Regions from separate parts of the Paenibacillus sp. SAFN-054 genome, predicted to be linked through region 2. Evidence: a T-box and tRNA genes for the amino acid it is inferred to sense, from the RefSeq annotation. Region 2 holds a T-box; the other holds one or more tRNA genes.
What was found. A T-box is a leader RNA that pairs with one kind of tRNA and senses whether it is charged. The one in region 2 lies ahead of leuS (leucine--tRNA ligase), so its partner is inferred to be a tRNA-Leu.
Positions count from the first base shown of each region.

Region 1: it has a tRNA-Leu gene. The T-box ahead of leuS (leucine--tRNA ligase) is inferred to sense a tRNA for this amino acid. The anticodon was not compared.

Region 1 is NZ_JBQCKS010000002.1:920,873-928,649, forward strand. Features, by position in the region: gene ACTHPM_RS15750 (hypothetical protein) at 1-300, shown strand, start outside; gene ACTHPM_RS15755 (response regulator transcription factor) at 396-1,052, opposite strand; gene ACTHPM_RS15760 (histidine kinase) at 1,024-2,109, opposite strand; gene liaF (cell wall-active antibiotics response protein LiaF) at 2,127-2,774, opposite strand; gene ACTHPM_RS15770 (PspA/IM30 family protein) at 2,938-3,639, opposite strand; gene ACTHPM_RS15775 (PspC domain-containing protein) at 3,643-4,137, opposite strand; gene ACTHPM_RS15780 (PspA/IM30 family protein) at 4,142-4,819, opposite strand; gene ACTHPM_RS15785 (LiaF transmembrane domain-containing protein) at 4,871-5,167, opposite strand; gene ACTHPM_RS15790 (SLC45 family MFS transporter) at 5,422-6,624, opposite strand; tRNA gene ACTHPM_RS15795 (tRNA-Leu) at 6,998-7,080, opposite strand; tRNA gene ACTHPM_RS15800 (tRNA-Arg) at 7,095-7,168, opposite strand; tRNA gene ACTHPM_RS15805 (tRNA-Cys) at 7,183-7,256, opposite strand; tRNA gene ACTHPM_RS15810 (tRNA-Gly) at 7,267-7,341, opposite strand; tRNA gene ACTHPM_RS15815 (tRNA-Gln) at 7,347-7,421, opposite strand; tRNA gene ACTHPM_RS15820 (tRNA-His) at 7,442-7,517, opposite strand; tRNA gene ACTHPM_RS15825 (tRNA-Trp) at 7,552-7,625, opposite strand; tRNA gene ACTHPM_RS15830 (tRNA-Tyr) at 7,632-7,716, opposite strand; tRNA gene ACTHPM_RS15835 (tRNA-Thr) at 7,721-7,777, opposite strand, start outside.
Region 2 is NZ_JBQCKS010000001.1:2,330,703-2,338,479, forward strand. Features, by position in the region: gene ACTHPM_RS10635 (ComEC/Rec2 family competence protein) at 1-1,801, opposite strand, end outside; gene ACTHPM_RS10640 (deoxycytidylate deaminase) at 1,932-2,450, opposite strand; gene ACTHPM_RS10645 (ComEA family DNA-binding protein) at 2,505-3,080, opposite strand; gene comER (late competence protein ComER) at 3,335-4,165, shown strand; gene leuS (leucine--tRNA ligase) at 4,251-6,698, opposite strand; T-box leader at 6,808-7,045, opposite strand; gene ACTHPM_RS10660 (extracellular solute-binding protein) at 7,263-7,777, opposite strand, start outside.

The DNA.
Region 1 (7,777 bases), on a different contig from region 2:
ATGGTTCTTGCGTGCCTTCATGACGGAAGAACTTACGTTGGAAGATTAACGCATTGTAAAGATGGTCACATCATATTGAACGGTGAGGAAGAGTCAACTCTTCATGCTGCCAACCTTAAATCGAGCAAAAAGCGGCCTGCAGCCACCAAAAAGCATGGCCCCGTCGTCAACCCCAAAGCCCAGGTTAAAGCATTTTACCCGCCATATGGGTATGGGTATGGCTTCGGTTATCCAGGCTATGGTTACGGCGCTGGTCTCGCCCTGGGCCTGACTACGCTGGCTCTGCTCTTCCTGATCTAAACCTACAAAAATGCACCCATGTGCGATTCTTCAGGCACCTGTAAAAGGGTACCCCAAGTCGCATGGGTGCTTTTTTCGAATCCATTTCTATGGTTTTATTCGGCAAGCCCATTTTTGTAAGCATAGATCGCGGCCTGCGTCCGGTCATCCACGCCCAGCTTGGCAAGAATGTTCGTGACATGGAACTTGACCGTCTTAATGCCGATAATTAAATCATCGGCGATTTCCTGATTCGATTTGCCCTGCGCCAGCAGCCGCAGTACATCCATTTCCCGCTCGGTCAACTCTTTGTGGGCCGGGGCCTCCGACTCCGCATGACGGAAACGGTTCATCATTTTGGACGCCACCTGGGATTCCAATACCGATTGTCCGCGCGCCGCTGCGCGTATGGCTTCGGCAATCTCGCTCGCTCTGGACGTTTTCAGCAGGTAGCTGAACGCTCCTGCCTCAATAACCGGATACATCTTCTCATCGTCTAGGTAGCTGGTCAGCACGATGACCTTGCAATCCGGATACAGCTTGAGCAGCTGCCTTGTCGCTTCGATGCCGTCCATGCCGTCCATGACCAGATCCATGAGGACCACATCGGGCTTATATTCGCGCGCCAGGCGGATGCCCTCCTCGCCGCTTCCAGCCTCGCCTACGACTTCAATTCCGTCTTCCGTGCCGAGCACTGCCGCGAGGCCGATGCGCACCATCTCGTGATCATCCACGAGCAGCACCTTAATTTCCGGCTTTTCCAACTCCTCCATGTTCGTCATCCCCTCCCTTGTCTTCATTTACGATCGGAATCGTAATTTCGATTCGCGTTCCTTTGCCGGGAGCGGTGATGAATTGAATGGAGCCGCCGATTTCATTCACTCGTTCCTGCATATTGGAAAGGCCATAAGAGGCCTGTTTTTTCTCATCCAGCTCGAAACCCTGGCCATCGTCACGCAGCATCACCCAGACGGTATCCTGCTTTTGATGAATCCGGATTTCCATTTTTTCCGCCTTGGCATGCCGCAGCGTATTGGACATCGCTTCCTGAATGATCCGGAACAGATGGTTCTCGATCCCTTTCAGCAGATGAATGCCTGTATCCATCTCAAACACGATATCCATCGGTACCTTAACCTTAAGCTCTTTCACGAGTTCTTTCAAGCCCTGCTCAAGCGGCTTGCCTTCCAGGTACACCGGCCGCAGATGAAGCAGAAGCGCCCTCATCTCCGACTGCGCTACCGCAGCCATCTCTTCGATCAGAGCTACCTGGCGCTGCGCTTTGTCAAAATCCTTCGCGAGCGTCCGCCCCACCGCCGTTGCCGTCATCGAAATCGCGAACAGCTGCTGCGACACTGCATCATGCAGCTCGCGCGCAAGGCGCTGGCGTTCTTCCACAATGGCGGACACCCTTGCCTGCTCGGCAAGCTGCGCATTATTGGTGGACAGGCGCTGCAGCGAGGTGACCTGCTCCTCCCATTTTTTGCTGATCCGTCCAAGCTGCTCCCCAAGACGTCCCACCTCATCCAAGCCAAGCTCCGGAACATCCCGGGTCAAATTTCCCTTTTCCCAGGAGAGCAGCGTATCCCGCAGCATTTCCAATCTTCGTTTCGTACGATAGCTTTGGTAAAAGCCGTATACCGCCCCGATTCCTATCGGAACGAGAATCAGCGTTGTCACCGCCTGCACCACTCTTGTCCAAGAATCGAATGGAGCCAAATAACCGTATGTATACATCACGTACAAAATAATCAGCAGCAGTACAAAAGAAAGAAGGGCCCCCTCGCCCATGCTCCGGGAGACCATATTGACCGGCTTCTTTGATTTCATGCGGGGTACCCCCTTTTTTAGGATATGTGAATGTCCAAATCTCCAACGAGATATGAAACGATAAACTTCACTTTTTGATCGCTGGTATCGTAGTTAGGCGATTTCCAGTTCAGCCGGTTCATCATGCCGTTATCCCGATGTCCGCGGAAATCGATGGAACCAAACAGCACGAACGCCTCGATCTCTACGCCATAATACTCGGGAACATGAAGATCCATGTCGCCCATAATGCCCTGAAACATCATCACGGTTTCCTTGTCTTCCGGCATGGCCAGCGACAGGTCGAGATCCGCCTCTCCAAGCACATGCCAAACGCTCATGCTGCGCATGACCCAAGGCTGCTGGTCCCAGTCGAAATGCGACGAAAAATTCTGTTTTTGAACGAAACCTTCCTTCGGCTGCACCTTCTTCGCTTTGACAAAAAAGAATCCCAAGGATAAGAGCGCGATGCCAAGCACCATCATTAAATGATCCAGCAGCAGCAAAATAGCGCCGACCGCCAGCAAGCGATAGCCTCTTTTCACCTTACCGCCGCGAATCGTATAGATTCCCATGAGCAAGAACAGGAGTGCGACGATGGTAAAGAACCCGACCCACTTGCCGACCAGCATGAGAAGGCCAACGCCGATGAGTATAACCGCAATCACGCGATTTCTATTGTCCATGCCGCACCTCCTTGTGATGTCTGCTTATAGCTATAGTAAAGTTTGAAAAGCCATATGGTGCAGGCTATCACACCAATATGGCTCTCCTCTTTTGAATCGAACAAAAGAATTTGCTCATTATTCACTTTTCATAGCATATCATACTGCCCTATATTGTGAATACTTATTCTTTCGTTGTTTTGGATGTGCTGCTTGAAGGGTTCATCTTGCTCTTCAACGCGTTCAGCTGCTCTTCCACCTTCAACTGCTTTTCGGCATCCTCAGGACTCGTGAATGTGCTTGCTGCCGGACGGTAAGGGGCACGCATGACATCGGCTTCCGCTTCCAGCTGCATGATTTTTTCTTCCATGCGGTGGAATCCAAGGGATGCACTGCCGCTTTCGATCGTATGCAGGCTGTTGATTTGGGACATTTGCTTTTTGGCCTTCGCCATTTGTGCACGTGTCACCAATTCGTTGCGTTTGTTGCGCATTTTGTAGAATTCGTCTTTCATGTCATGCAGCTGCTGTACCAGCTCTTTGGCTTGAGTTTCGGACTGCGCATGCAGATCGCGGTATTCGCCGATCTTTTGATCGAAGTAGATTTTTTCTTCCAAAAGCTTGCGTGCAACTTCCTCCTGACCATTCTTGAGGGCAAGCTCGGCTTGCGACTCACGCTGCACGGACATTTTCTCGGCTTCCTCCACGCGCTGCTTCATGCGGCGTTCGTTAGCCATTTGCTTCGCAACCGTCACCTCAGCCTCGTGAATTTCAGCCTCCATATCGCGGAGATATTGGTTCAGCATAACGATTGGATCCTCTACTTTATCCAGCAATTCATTGACCGACGCCTTTGTCATATCTTTCAATCTTTTAAATACTCCCATGTTTTACACTTCTCCCTTCTCGTATTTGGACAATTTTTTCTTCAGTTCTTCCAGCTCTTTCTTCATAGCCTTTTTCTCAATGTCTTCCATCATGGCATCCAGATTGGATGCTTGGGAAGAGAAGCTTCCGGCAGGTCTGCTGCCAAAAGACGGATCATTATATTTGCTTCTTGGGTCGAAGGATGGGCCGCCGTAGCCACCGTTACCTCCGTAACCGCCATTTCCTCCGAAGTAACCGTTATTTCCGGGCTGGCCGCCATAATAGCCGCCTGCTCCGGGACCCGGGCCTGGTCCATACGGATTGTATGGAGGCACCGGCTCTTTCGGCACAACCAAGGAAGCGATGAAATAAATGAACAGCGTAGTTCCACCCGTGAAGAAAATCGAGATGATGAACAGAATCCGCAGCAGCGTGGAATCGATGCCGATCGTCTCCGACAGTCCGCCGCAAAGTCCCGTGACCATCTTATCCCGCGTCGAACGGTAGAGTTTGCTCATGATGTTACTCCTTTCCGCTGTTGTTCAGCTTTTGTTTCAACCGGGCCAGTTCCTTTTCCAAAATGCCGGATACTGTTTCGCTGGCCTGATCTAAGTACTGTTGACCCATACGGCGCAGATCGCGAAGGCTTTGTGCTTCAAGCTCCCAATCGGAGATCCGGTCTTCGAGGCGGTTGAACATCTTTGGAACGTCCTGCCCGCCGCCGTAGCCGTCCATCCGCTGGTTCATGCGCTGCTGGAGCCGTAACGTCTCCATGCGGGCTGCATAATATTGGCGTTTGTTGTATACAGTTTGATACTCCATTTTGAGGTCGTTCAGCTGGCTTTCCAGATCGATCAGAGACCGTTTCGTGGTATCCAGCAGTTCGCTGTATTGCTCCAGCTTTTCTTCGTAAATGATCTTTTCCTGCAGAGCCAGCTTGGCGAGATGATCCTCCCCGGCCTTCAAGGCCAGTAGCGCCTGCTCTTCACGCTTGTTCTTCATCGACTCCGCTTGGTCCACCTGCTGCTTCAGTTGTCTCATATGTGCCGTAGACTGCTGTACCAGCTTCTCTGCTTCGACAATGTCTTCCCGCGTAGTTGCCAGAAACTGATCGATCAGCCGAACCGGATCCTGACTTTGTTCCAAACGTTCATTTAAATTAGCTGCGGTGATATCCCGCACCCGGCGAAAAACACTCATCTTGTGTAGCCCCTCCTTATTCGTTTTTTTCCTCGTCGAAGTTTATTTATGTTAGTAGGAATTTCTTTTTCCCTTCAGAAGGGAGATTCCGAAGATCACCAGCGCGATGCCGAGCAGCGGTCCGATGAACCAGGACAGTTTCGCCAGCAGGGACAGGATACCGAACCCGAGGATGATGGTACCGATCACCACTCTGCCTCTGCGGATACCGTAATAACCAAGCACGATCATCAGGATCGGGAAGAGCAGGCCAATCAGTTTACCAAACAGAGGTGCGAACAATCCGAGGAGCATCAGGGCCCCGATGACGATTAATACGATTGCTGTTCCGTTGTTGCGGTTTTTCATGCATTTCTCACTTCCTTTCATTGCATCAACCTTATGTCTTTATTTTAGGTGGTTCGGCCGTTTTCCAAAACAGACTGCAGACGGTTTTTCGTACTGGACCTTAGACGGGGAACGTTTCAGACCTAAGGCTATCCGGTATCGCATCTCAATGAACCTCTCCCCGGCAAAATGCCCTCAAACGCAAAAGGAGCGCTGGATTGGATCCAACGCCCCTTAGGCGACGAAGTTAGGTATGTTTGCTCTAACACCAGCGTTTAGATATTCGCCTGCACCGCTTCCTTCGGTACCTCTGCGCTTTTCCCGTGATGCTTTACGAGCGTAATGAACAAAAGCGCGACCAGCATGCCACAGGAAGCATAGATGAATAAGGAGCCATAGCCGAACTGATCGATGAACCAGCCCAGTAGCGGTGGCGAAGCAATGGCCGCGAGCGAAGATACCAGATAGTACAGTCCCGTCCGCGTCCCGATGCTTGTTTCGCTCCCGATCGATACGACGAATGGATAGGAGTTGATGTTGATCAAGGCCCAGCACATGCCGCCCAAGGCAAGAAGGAGCCTGAGCAGAAGGAGCGTCTTCGCCAGCGGAATGGCGGCAAACACGAGGAACAAGCCGATGACGCCTGAGATAATGATTTTCCTTTTGCCATACCGGTTTCCGAGCCATCCGCTTGGAATCGCGAACAATACGAAGAACAAGGAAAAGAACGTGAGCGAGAATCCCGCCGCTTTTTCGGATAATCCCATATGATGCTTACCATATAGGGTAAACATCGCCTCGACCCCCTGATAAGACACGAACCAGAAAAAGATCGCAATAAGCAGCAGCACGGTCGTGCGGTCCAGTTCGCCCTTCAGTTTAATTCTAGGCTGCTTCTCCACAGGCAGCGATACGATGACGTCCCTCTTCTCTTTAATGAAACGAACCAATATGAATAAACAGATTAAGGTAATGATCGCTGCCGCCACAAATGGGAAAGCAGGATTCGCTCCATACAATATCGATCCGGCACCGAAAGCCAAAATGCCGCCAAAGCCACCCATGAAGTTAATGATCCCGTTTGCTTTCGTGCGCTGATGATCCGGCGTGATATCCGGCATTAAGGCGACCGTAGGCGATCGGTACACACTCATGGAGAGGTTCATCAGCATCATGAATAGAACAAGTGTAATCAAGCTCGTATGTAAGGGAATGAGTATTACAAACACCGCTGCGAGCGGCATTCCGATCATCATAAACGGCATGCGCTTGCCGAAGCGGGTATTCGTCTTATCGCTAAGGTTACCAATCCAGGGCTGCAGGAACAGGGCGAAATAATTGTCGATCGTCATCATAAAACCAATCAATGCTGCACTCTTCAGATAAGGATCGAGAAAGAAAGGAACAAAGGCATTGTACAATGCCCAGGTGATGCTGATGCTAAAAAATCCGAATCCCAGCAGCCACGTCCTTTTCATGCAGAATCACCCTCCACTCCGGGACAATTCATCATTACATGTGGTGCATCCATTGTCACATCATGTATACTCATTGTTAGTTGCATTTGAAGCGCTTCCATATTGTATTGCCCTGAAAATCGACCCACACTCCAGCTGCAGGCTGCTGCGTAATGAACGTTCAATCGGCTGTCCCCCATTCGGCATTTTGGTTTTCTATATTATACAATAAGTTTACTTACTGATTGTTCATAAATTTTATAGGAGCAGGCTTGGAAAAAAATAAAATATTCATAACAGCTTGTGCAAAAATTGTGGACATCCTTTACTACCCAATTCTTGCACAAAAAAACCTTCATCTGATTATTCAGATGAAGGTTTTTCGATTCATCAATGCTGGTGAAGGGACTTGAACCCCCACTCCGTCGCCGGAAGCGGATTTTGAGTCCGCCGCGTCTGCCATTCCGCCACACCAGCAAGTGAAGATAATACGCGCCCTAAGAGATTCGAACTCCTGACCTTTTGATTCGTAGTCAAACGCTCTATCCAGCTGAGCTAAGGGCGCATGTGAAGTTGTAATGGAGGCGCCACCCAGATTCGAACTGGGGATAAAGCTTTTGCAGAGCTGTGCCTTACCACTTGGCTATGGCGCCATATAATAATTGGAGCGGACGACGGGAATCGAACCCGCGACCCTCGCCTTGGCAAGGCGATGCTCTACCGCTGAGCCACGTCCGCATAACTGGCTGGGGATATAGGATTCGAACCTATGCATGACGGAGTCAAAGTCCGTTGCCTTACCGCTTGGCTAATCCCCAACAGTTGATTTGAAAATAAATGGGGCGATCGAGGGGACTTGAACCCCCGAATGCCGGAGCCACAATCCGGTGCGTTAACCCCTTCGCCACGACCGCCATATCAAACCTATATACTTCACTAAAAACAATGTGGCAGGGGCAGCAGGAATTGAACCCACACTAACGGTTTTGGAGACCGCTGTTCTACCTTTAAACTATGCCCCTAAATACTGGTGGAGGCTGATGGATTCGAACCACCGAACTCGTAGAGAGCAGATTTACAGTCTGCCGTGTTTAGCCACTTCACTAAGCCTCCATAATGGTGCCGGCGAGAGGACTTGAACCCCCAACCTACTGATTACAAGTCAGTTGCTCTA
Region 2 (7,777 bases):
GTATATTTCGCCCTTTGGGCGTCGTAATCAGAATGCTGTCTCCCTGCCCGACATCCAGATACTGGATCAAACCCGCGCCGTGCAAGGACGCAGGCCGGTATTCCCAATATATCAAAAATATAAAGGCAAGTATAATCGAGGCCAGGGAGGATAATATTTTGCGGTTAGGCACCTGTGGGAAACCCGGCGAATCTCTCCCTTCAAGCTCGACCGTGTCTTCGTTGTCGACGACAGGCATGCGGCGGGTATCAGGTACGAGCTTCCCGGTACCGTATAGAAGGAGGTAGAGAAGCACGAAATAAGCGCATATCCAAATGAAAGAGGGCGATCGCCAGATCGTGACGAACTGCGGATACCCATTCATCCAGCGGACGAACCAGAAAGTTCCTTCATTCAAAGCTTCCGCTGCCCAGGCAACCACCTTTCCGGCAGGAAGCCAGATCCAGCCGAAAATCAATGCCGCGGTTCCCAGAGGTAGCGTCAGGAATGTGATCAACGGCACCAGCAGGAAGTTGGCCGCAAAAGACAGCAGCGAAAACTGATTAAAATAATAGATGGTGAGCGGAAAGGAGACAAGCTGGGCTACAAGCGTCACGCCTGCCGCGGCAGCCAAGCGTTTCGGCAAAAATTGAAGAAGCGGATTCATTAACGGCACGTACAGCATAAGCCCGGCCGTCACGAGAAAAGACAATTGAAAGCTGACGCTCAGCATATAATAAGGGTTCCACAGCATCATGAGCAAAGCCGCGGCTGCCAAAATGTTCATCCCGTCTTTCAGCCACCCCTTTCTCGCCGCAAACAGCCCAATCATGCCCATAATCCCTGCCCGCACGACCGAAGGGCTTACTCCGGACAATAGCACGTATAACGGGATCATCAGGATGACGATGAGCAGCGATTTCTCGCGCGATATTCTAAAAAAGGATAGTATAAACAGAAGACTGGCGACGTACACGGCGACATGCATGCCGGAAATGGCAAGAATATGGGTTAATCCGAGCTGGGAAAACTGCGTATACGTATCCGGGTCGATATCGTCCTGCATGCCGATCAGAAGCCCCTTCATATATCCGGCGTCAGGTTCATGAAATACCTGTTCGATCTTCCCTCCCAGCTCGCTCCGGATCCGATCATTCCAGCGGAAAACCGTAAGCGTACTCCAAATTGAAGATTCTGAGGCCTGTACATTCTGGATGCCTTTGATTTTATAGAGCCAGTGAATATGCTGGGTTCGCAAATAGGCTCCGTAATCGAAGCCTCCGAAGTTTCGGGCTTCCGCAGGAGCCTCGAGCGAACCGTTCATGCGGACACGGTCTCCCCGCTGCCAGCTTCCGGCTGCCGCTTGCTGGTCTTTGCTCTGGAGCTTCACTTGGACCATGACCCGTTCATGGAGACTCGCCCCGGGAGCTTCTGCAGGCGAAGCGCTGCCTGTCAGGCCTATCACCTGCCGGAGCTCTACTTGAAAATCCGCTCTGTCTCCGTCCACGTCGACAGCCGAGACGATGATGCCTTCAGCCTGCACCGGCAAACCGTTCAAGTCCGTGGCCTCCATAGCAAAAGCCTGCGGCAGCTCCGTAACGTTCCGTGCATCGTTCCATTCCCAGTATATCCCTGACAGCATCATGGCAGCCCAAGCGATCACCAGACTCCGGAGCAAACTTCCACGCATCGCTGCAGCCGCCGCCATCAGCAGGATCACCCCGCACCAGACCCATAATAACCGCCCGCCCGAGCAAACATAAGCAATACTGCTCCCAGCCATCCAGCCGATGGTCCAAATGATTAAAGGCCTTGCCCCCATGATTTCCCTCCCGATAATATGACGTTAACTCACCTTGCAATAATAGACCGCATACGCAAAAAGACCCCCGGCTGCAGCTTCATGGCTGCTATGCCAGAGGTCCTTCCCCGGTCGAAATTCTGATTCGGCGTTAATTGGAAACGGTCATCATCGTCTCGCGCGGAGGCTCATATGATGACAGTCCGCGGAAGACGATACCCTTTTGCTTCATCATTTCCGTCACCTTATCCGTATCCTTCGGATAGGGGCGGTGAAATACAATTTCCGTAACCCCGCTGTTGGCCAGCATGTTGGCACAAGTCCAGCAGGGCTCGTCCGTAACATATACCGAGCTGCCTTCACGGTCAATGCGGTCGGTGAAGAGCAGCAAATTTTGTTCGGCGTGAATCGTCCGCACGCAGCGCTGTTTCTTGACCATCTCCTGCTTGCCGTCATGTTCCACCATTTCAATCTCTTCCGCAATCATGCATCCGGCTTCGGAGCAGTCAGGCAAACCCATCGGCGCGCCGTTGTAGGCGGTCCCGAGCAGCTTTTTGCCTTGAACCAGCACCGCTCCCACATGTCTGCGGGGGCAGCGGGAACGCGTCGAAACCATGTAAGCAATATCCATAAAGTACGTATCCCAATCTTTCCTTGTTGCATCGTTCACGTTTATCACCCGATTTTCATAGAATCATTGTAGATATTGTAGCACATCTCCGGGCTAAAGCTCTACGTAGGGCTTCATTTTCTCCAGCATTTTGGCACCGATTCCTTTTACCTTGTCCAAATCCGCCACCTTCTGAAAAGGGCCGTGCTGGTTCCTGTAATCGATGATCGCTTGCGCTTTTTTGGCGCCGATCCCGGGGATGTTGGTGAGTTCGGAAGCCGATGCCGAGTTGACATTGATTTTGCCGGCGGATGTTCCGGCAGAAGGAGCGTCTGCCGTGTTCCCAGCTGCCGCATCGGGCTGCACATGGCCGGCAGCCGTCGGCTGCGGCTTGGCAGGCAACGTTGCCGTTTCCTCTGCCGCCGCAGGGGCTTTGGAAATAGAGGATTCAGGCTTTCCCGTCTCCGCTTGAGCATGATCCGATTTTTCTGATTTTTCCTTTACAGCAGTCTGGTCGGACGCTTTTTGGGCCTTCACAGGCTGTTGTCCCGCATCCAGGGTACTCGCAATACGGGCATTCAGCGGCTGCCATGCCTCAATCCCGCCGTTTGGCTTCATACCTGACAATAAAATCGCAGCAGTTCCTAATAGAGCGCAGCATACGCTAATGCCGGCCGTCCATCGTTTCATATCATGCACCTCATTTTCTTTGAGTTGACCTACCATTTTCACGCCTATTCCAGGCTCTATGACTATTGGGTCACAGCGTTTCCAGCACGACTTTATGACCTGATTCCGCTTCAGAAAAAAAGCATTCTACAGAAAATTAATTCACCCGGCGATGACACTTCCCCCGAAAAACCGTCATGAGATGCAGGCTCATGTGCATACATTTAGGAGAAGGATTGCGCCGTTACCGCAAAGCATGAAAGGAGGAAATCTATATGAAGGTAGGATTCATCGGAACCGGCAGTATGGGAAGCATGTTGCTTGATGCCTTCATCGCTTCCGGTGCGCTCATGCCCGAGCAAGTCTTCGCCAGCAGCCGTACGCCGGCAAAGGTGCATTTGTTGGCTCAGCGTCATCCCGGGCTGAACGTATGCAGCAGCAACACGGAAACCGTGAAAAATAGCGATGTTCTATTTCTATGCGTAAAACCGCTTCAGTATAAAGCGTTGATCCACGAAATCGGAAGTGATTTGCGAACCGAACAAATTGTTATATCCATTACCAGTCCGGTTCAAATCCGTCATCTCGAGAGCTGCTTGCCCAGCAAAATCGCCAAGATTATTCCCAGCATCACGCATTTGACCTGGAGCGGGGCTTCCTTGTGCATGTATGGCAGCCGCATCACCGAGAAAGACAGGCTGCTTGTGGAAAATCTTCTTGCCAACATCAGCCGGCCGCTAGAAATCAGCGAATCCCATGTGCGGATTACCTCTGATTTTTCCAGCTGCGGTCCGGCGTTTATCAGCTTTTTCCTCGATCAGTGGATCGAAGCAGCCGTGGATATGACAGGGATTCGCCGTGACGAGCTGACAGAGCTGGCAGGCGAGATGCTCCTTGGAACCGGAAGACTGCTTACCGAAGGCGGGTTTAAACCGCATGAGCTGCAGGAAAGGGTTGCGGTACCCGGCGGTATTACCGCTGAAGCGCTCGCCCTTTTGAAGCAAAGTCTGGGCGGTGTGTTCGAGCAGCTGATCTCTACCACGCATGCCAAATATGAAGAGGATTTGAGCAAATGCGACGAGGCTTTCGAGGATTCTGACGCCTAGCTGCTGCATCGCCCGGATTCCAACAAAAATCCCCGTACAAAATGAATTGTACGGGGATTGAATGCTTTTCGATCCTAAACATGATTTAGTTGGCTACAATATTCACCAGCTTGCCCGGAACCGCAATGACTTTACGTACGGTTTTGCCGGCAATCGCCTGTTGGACGCCTTCCTGGGACATGCTGTAATCCTGCATGGCTTGCTGGCTCATGTCCTTGGCAATTTTCGCGCGCTGTACGATTTTACCGTTCACCTGAATTACGATTTCAACTTCGGAATCTACGGTCCAAGCTTCATCAAAAGCAGGCCAGGAAGCATACGTGATGCTTTCCTGATGGCCGAGACGCTCCCACAGTTCTTCGGCGATATGCGGTGCAAACGGAGACAGCAGCTGCGTAAAGTCTTCGATCGCTTTGCGAGGAATCGAATCGGCCTTATAGGCATCGTTGATGAAGATCATCAGCTGGCTGATCGCCGTATTGAAGCGCAGATGGTCCATGTCTTCCGTGACTTTCTTGATCGTTTTATGCCATACGCGTTTGAACTCGTCGCTGCCTTCGTTATCCGTAATTTTCGGATTCAGGCTGCCGTCCTCGTTCACCACAAGGCGCCATACGCGGGAAAGGAAGCGATGCGCGCCTTCCACGCCGTTCTCGTTCCATGGCTTCGTCGCTTCCAGCGGACCCATGAACATTTCATAAATGCGGAGTGTATCCGCACCATAGTTCTCGACGATTTCGTCCGGATTGATGACGTTGCCGCGGGATTTACTCATCTTCTCGTTGTTCGTGCCGAGAATCATCCCTTGGTTAATCAGCTTCTGGAACGGCTCCTTGGTGGTAACAACACCCAGGTCGTAGAGGAATTTATGCCAGAACCGTGCATACAGCAGGTGAAGCACCGCGTGCTCAGCCCCGCCAATATACAAGTCTACAGGCAGCCATGCCTCCTGCTTCTCTTTGGAGCACAGCTCATCGGTATTATGCGGATCGATGTATCGCAGGTAGTACCAGCAGCTGCCCGCCCATTGAGGCATTGTATTGGTTTCGCGGCGAGCCTTCATGCCCGTCTCGGGATCGACCGTTTCTACCCAGTCAGTGACGTTCGCAAGCGGCGATTCTCCGGTTCCTGACGGCTTGATTTGATCCACATCCGGCAGCAGCAGCGGAAGCTGATCTTCCGGCACGGTCTTCATCGTGCCGTCTTCCAGATGCAGAATCGGAATCGGCTCGCCCCAATAGCGCTGGCGGCTGAACAGCCAGTCGCGAAGGCGGTAGGTTGTTTTGCCTTGTCCCTTGCCGCTTTCTTCGAGCCATGTGATCATTTTGGCGATCGCTTCTTCGGTGCCCATGCCGTCCAGGAAGCCTGAATTAACATGTTCGCCTTCTCCGCTGTACGCTTCTTCCTGAACATTTCCGCCTTTAACGACTTCAATGATTTCCAGACCGAACTGCTTCGCGAACTCCCAGTCACGCGTGTCATGGCCTGGTACCGCCATGATCGCACTGGTTCCATATCCGGCAAGCACGTAATCCGCAATCCAGATCGGCAGCTTTGCGCCATTAACGGGGTTCACGGCATACGCACCTGTAAATACGCCCGTTTTGTCCTTGGCCAGATCGGTACGCTCCAGGTCGCTCTTGCGAGCCGCTTGATCCTGGTAAGCTTTGACTGCTTCTTTTTGTTCCGGAGCCGTAATCGATTCTACCAGATCGTGCTCAGGAGCAAGTACGCAGTAGCTGGCGCCGAACAAAGTGTCAGGCCGGGTCGTGAACACGGTCAATTGACCTTCGTGACCCACGATGTCAAAGTTGACTTCAGCTCCTTTGGATTTGCCGATCCAGTTGCGCTGCATGTCCTTCAGGCTCTCGCTCCAGTCCAGATCATCCAGATCCTCGAGCAGCCGGTCCGCGTATTCCGTAATTTTTAGGATCCATTGACGCATCGGCTTGCGGACAACCGGGTGTCCGCCGCGCTCGCTCTTGCCGTCGATAACTTCTTCATTGGCAAGTACAGTACCCAGTGCCTCACACCAGTTCACCGGCACTTCGGCTACATATGCAAGACCGCGTTTGTACAGTTGGATGAAAATCCACTGCGTCCATTTATAGTACTCCGGATCGGTCGTGCTGATCTCCCGTTCCCAGTCGTACGAGAAACCGAGGGATTTGATCTGACGCCGGAACGTGTTGATGTTCTTGAGCGTAATTTCACGCGGGTGCTCGCCCTTATCCATGGCATGCTGCTCTGCAGGCAGACCGAACGCATCCCACCCCATCGGATGGAGCACATTGTAGCCTTGCATTCTTTTGTAACGGGACACGATATCGGTAGCCGTATAGCCTTCCGGATGCCCTACATGCAGGCCTGCTCCGGATGGATACGGGAACATGTCAAGCGCATAAAATTTCGGCTTGCCCGCCTCTTCTCCGGTTTTGAAAGTGTGATGCTCATCCCAATACTTTTGCCACTTTGGCTCGATGGACTGGGGATGATACCCCTGCCCCTGAACCTGATGTTGATTTTCACTCATGCTCTACCAGCCTCCTGTGCAGTCCAATGCCGCCCTTTCATATCCGAGCGACCCTGCTTTAGCAATCTTTTTCCAAACAAAAAAACCTCTTCATCCATAGCGTATCATCGCTAGGGACGAGAGGTCTAATTCCCGTGGTACCACCCTAGTTAGCGGAAAGTATGCTTTATTCCCGCTCACTTTGCACCCTATAACGCGGGTGAGCCGATGATCCTTCGCACGAAAGTCTCCGCGCTTCACATCATTACTCCGAGGCGAGTTCATCTCAAATCGTCAACCGGCTTGCACCCACCGCCGGCTCTCTGAATGACATCCCTGAAACTAATACCCCTCATCATCGCTTTCATTTGCAATTGAGTTAGATAAATTGAACGTTAACCTTTAGTTCATTTTATACAGATGAAACATTGAACCATATTATATATAAAATTTGGCCCTTAGTCAACGTAATTTGCTTCTTGCATAGGTGCCGCCTCCACCATGGCATTCTTTGGCGAATCACACTTTTCTCCCTTTCTTGATCCGCTTCCTTCAGGCATGCCCCCAATGTCAAGGGAGACTTAATTAATTGTTCCCTTGTTGATCCCAGCGATCATACGCAGCCTGGTAGATTTCCACGATGCGGTCGCTGCCCATCTTCTTTACTTGAGCCTTGTATTTGTCCCAACCTGACAGCGGCTCCTGGCCCGTAACGAATTTTGCTTCCATCTGTTCAACATAATTGTTCAGATCGGATAGAAGCGACGTCACCTCGGTCTGTTCCGCTTCTGTCAGGAATACGTTCGGATACGGCACTTTGGCATAAGGGATGATTTTTTCCTTGTTTTCCTTGTCGACCCATTCGTCAATATCGCTTCTCAGACCCTTCGACACTTCCGGCAGGCTGACGCCAGGCGTCGTGATTCCATAGTTCGGCGTTATTTTTCCGCGATAGTTCTCACGGTCGCCTCCACCGGGAACTGGCAGCCATTCCTTCACATGATTTTCTTTGTCCTTATACTTCCACAGCAGATTCTCCGGCCCTTGGTTGAACAACGTGGATCCTTCGTAATCATATTGATAATCGACCCAGCGCATCG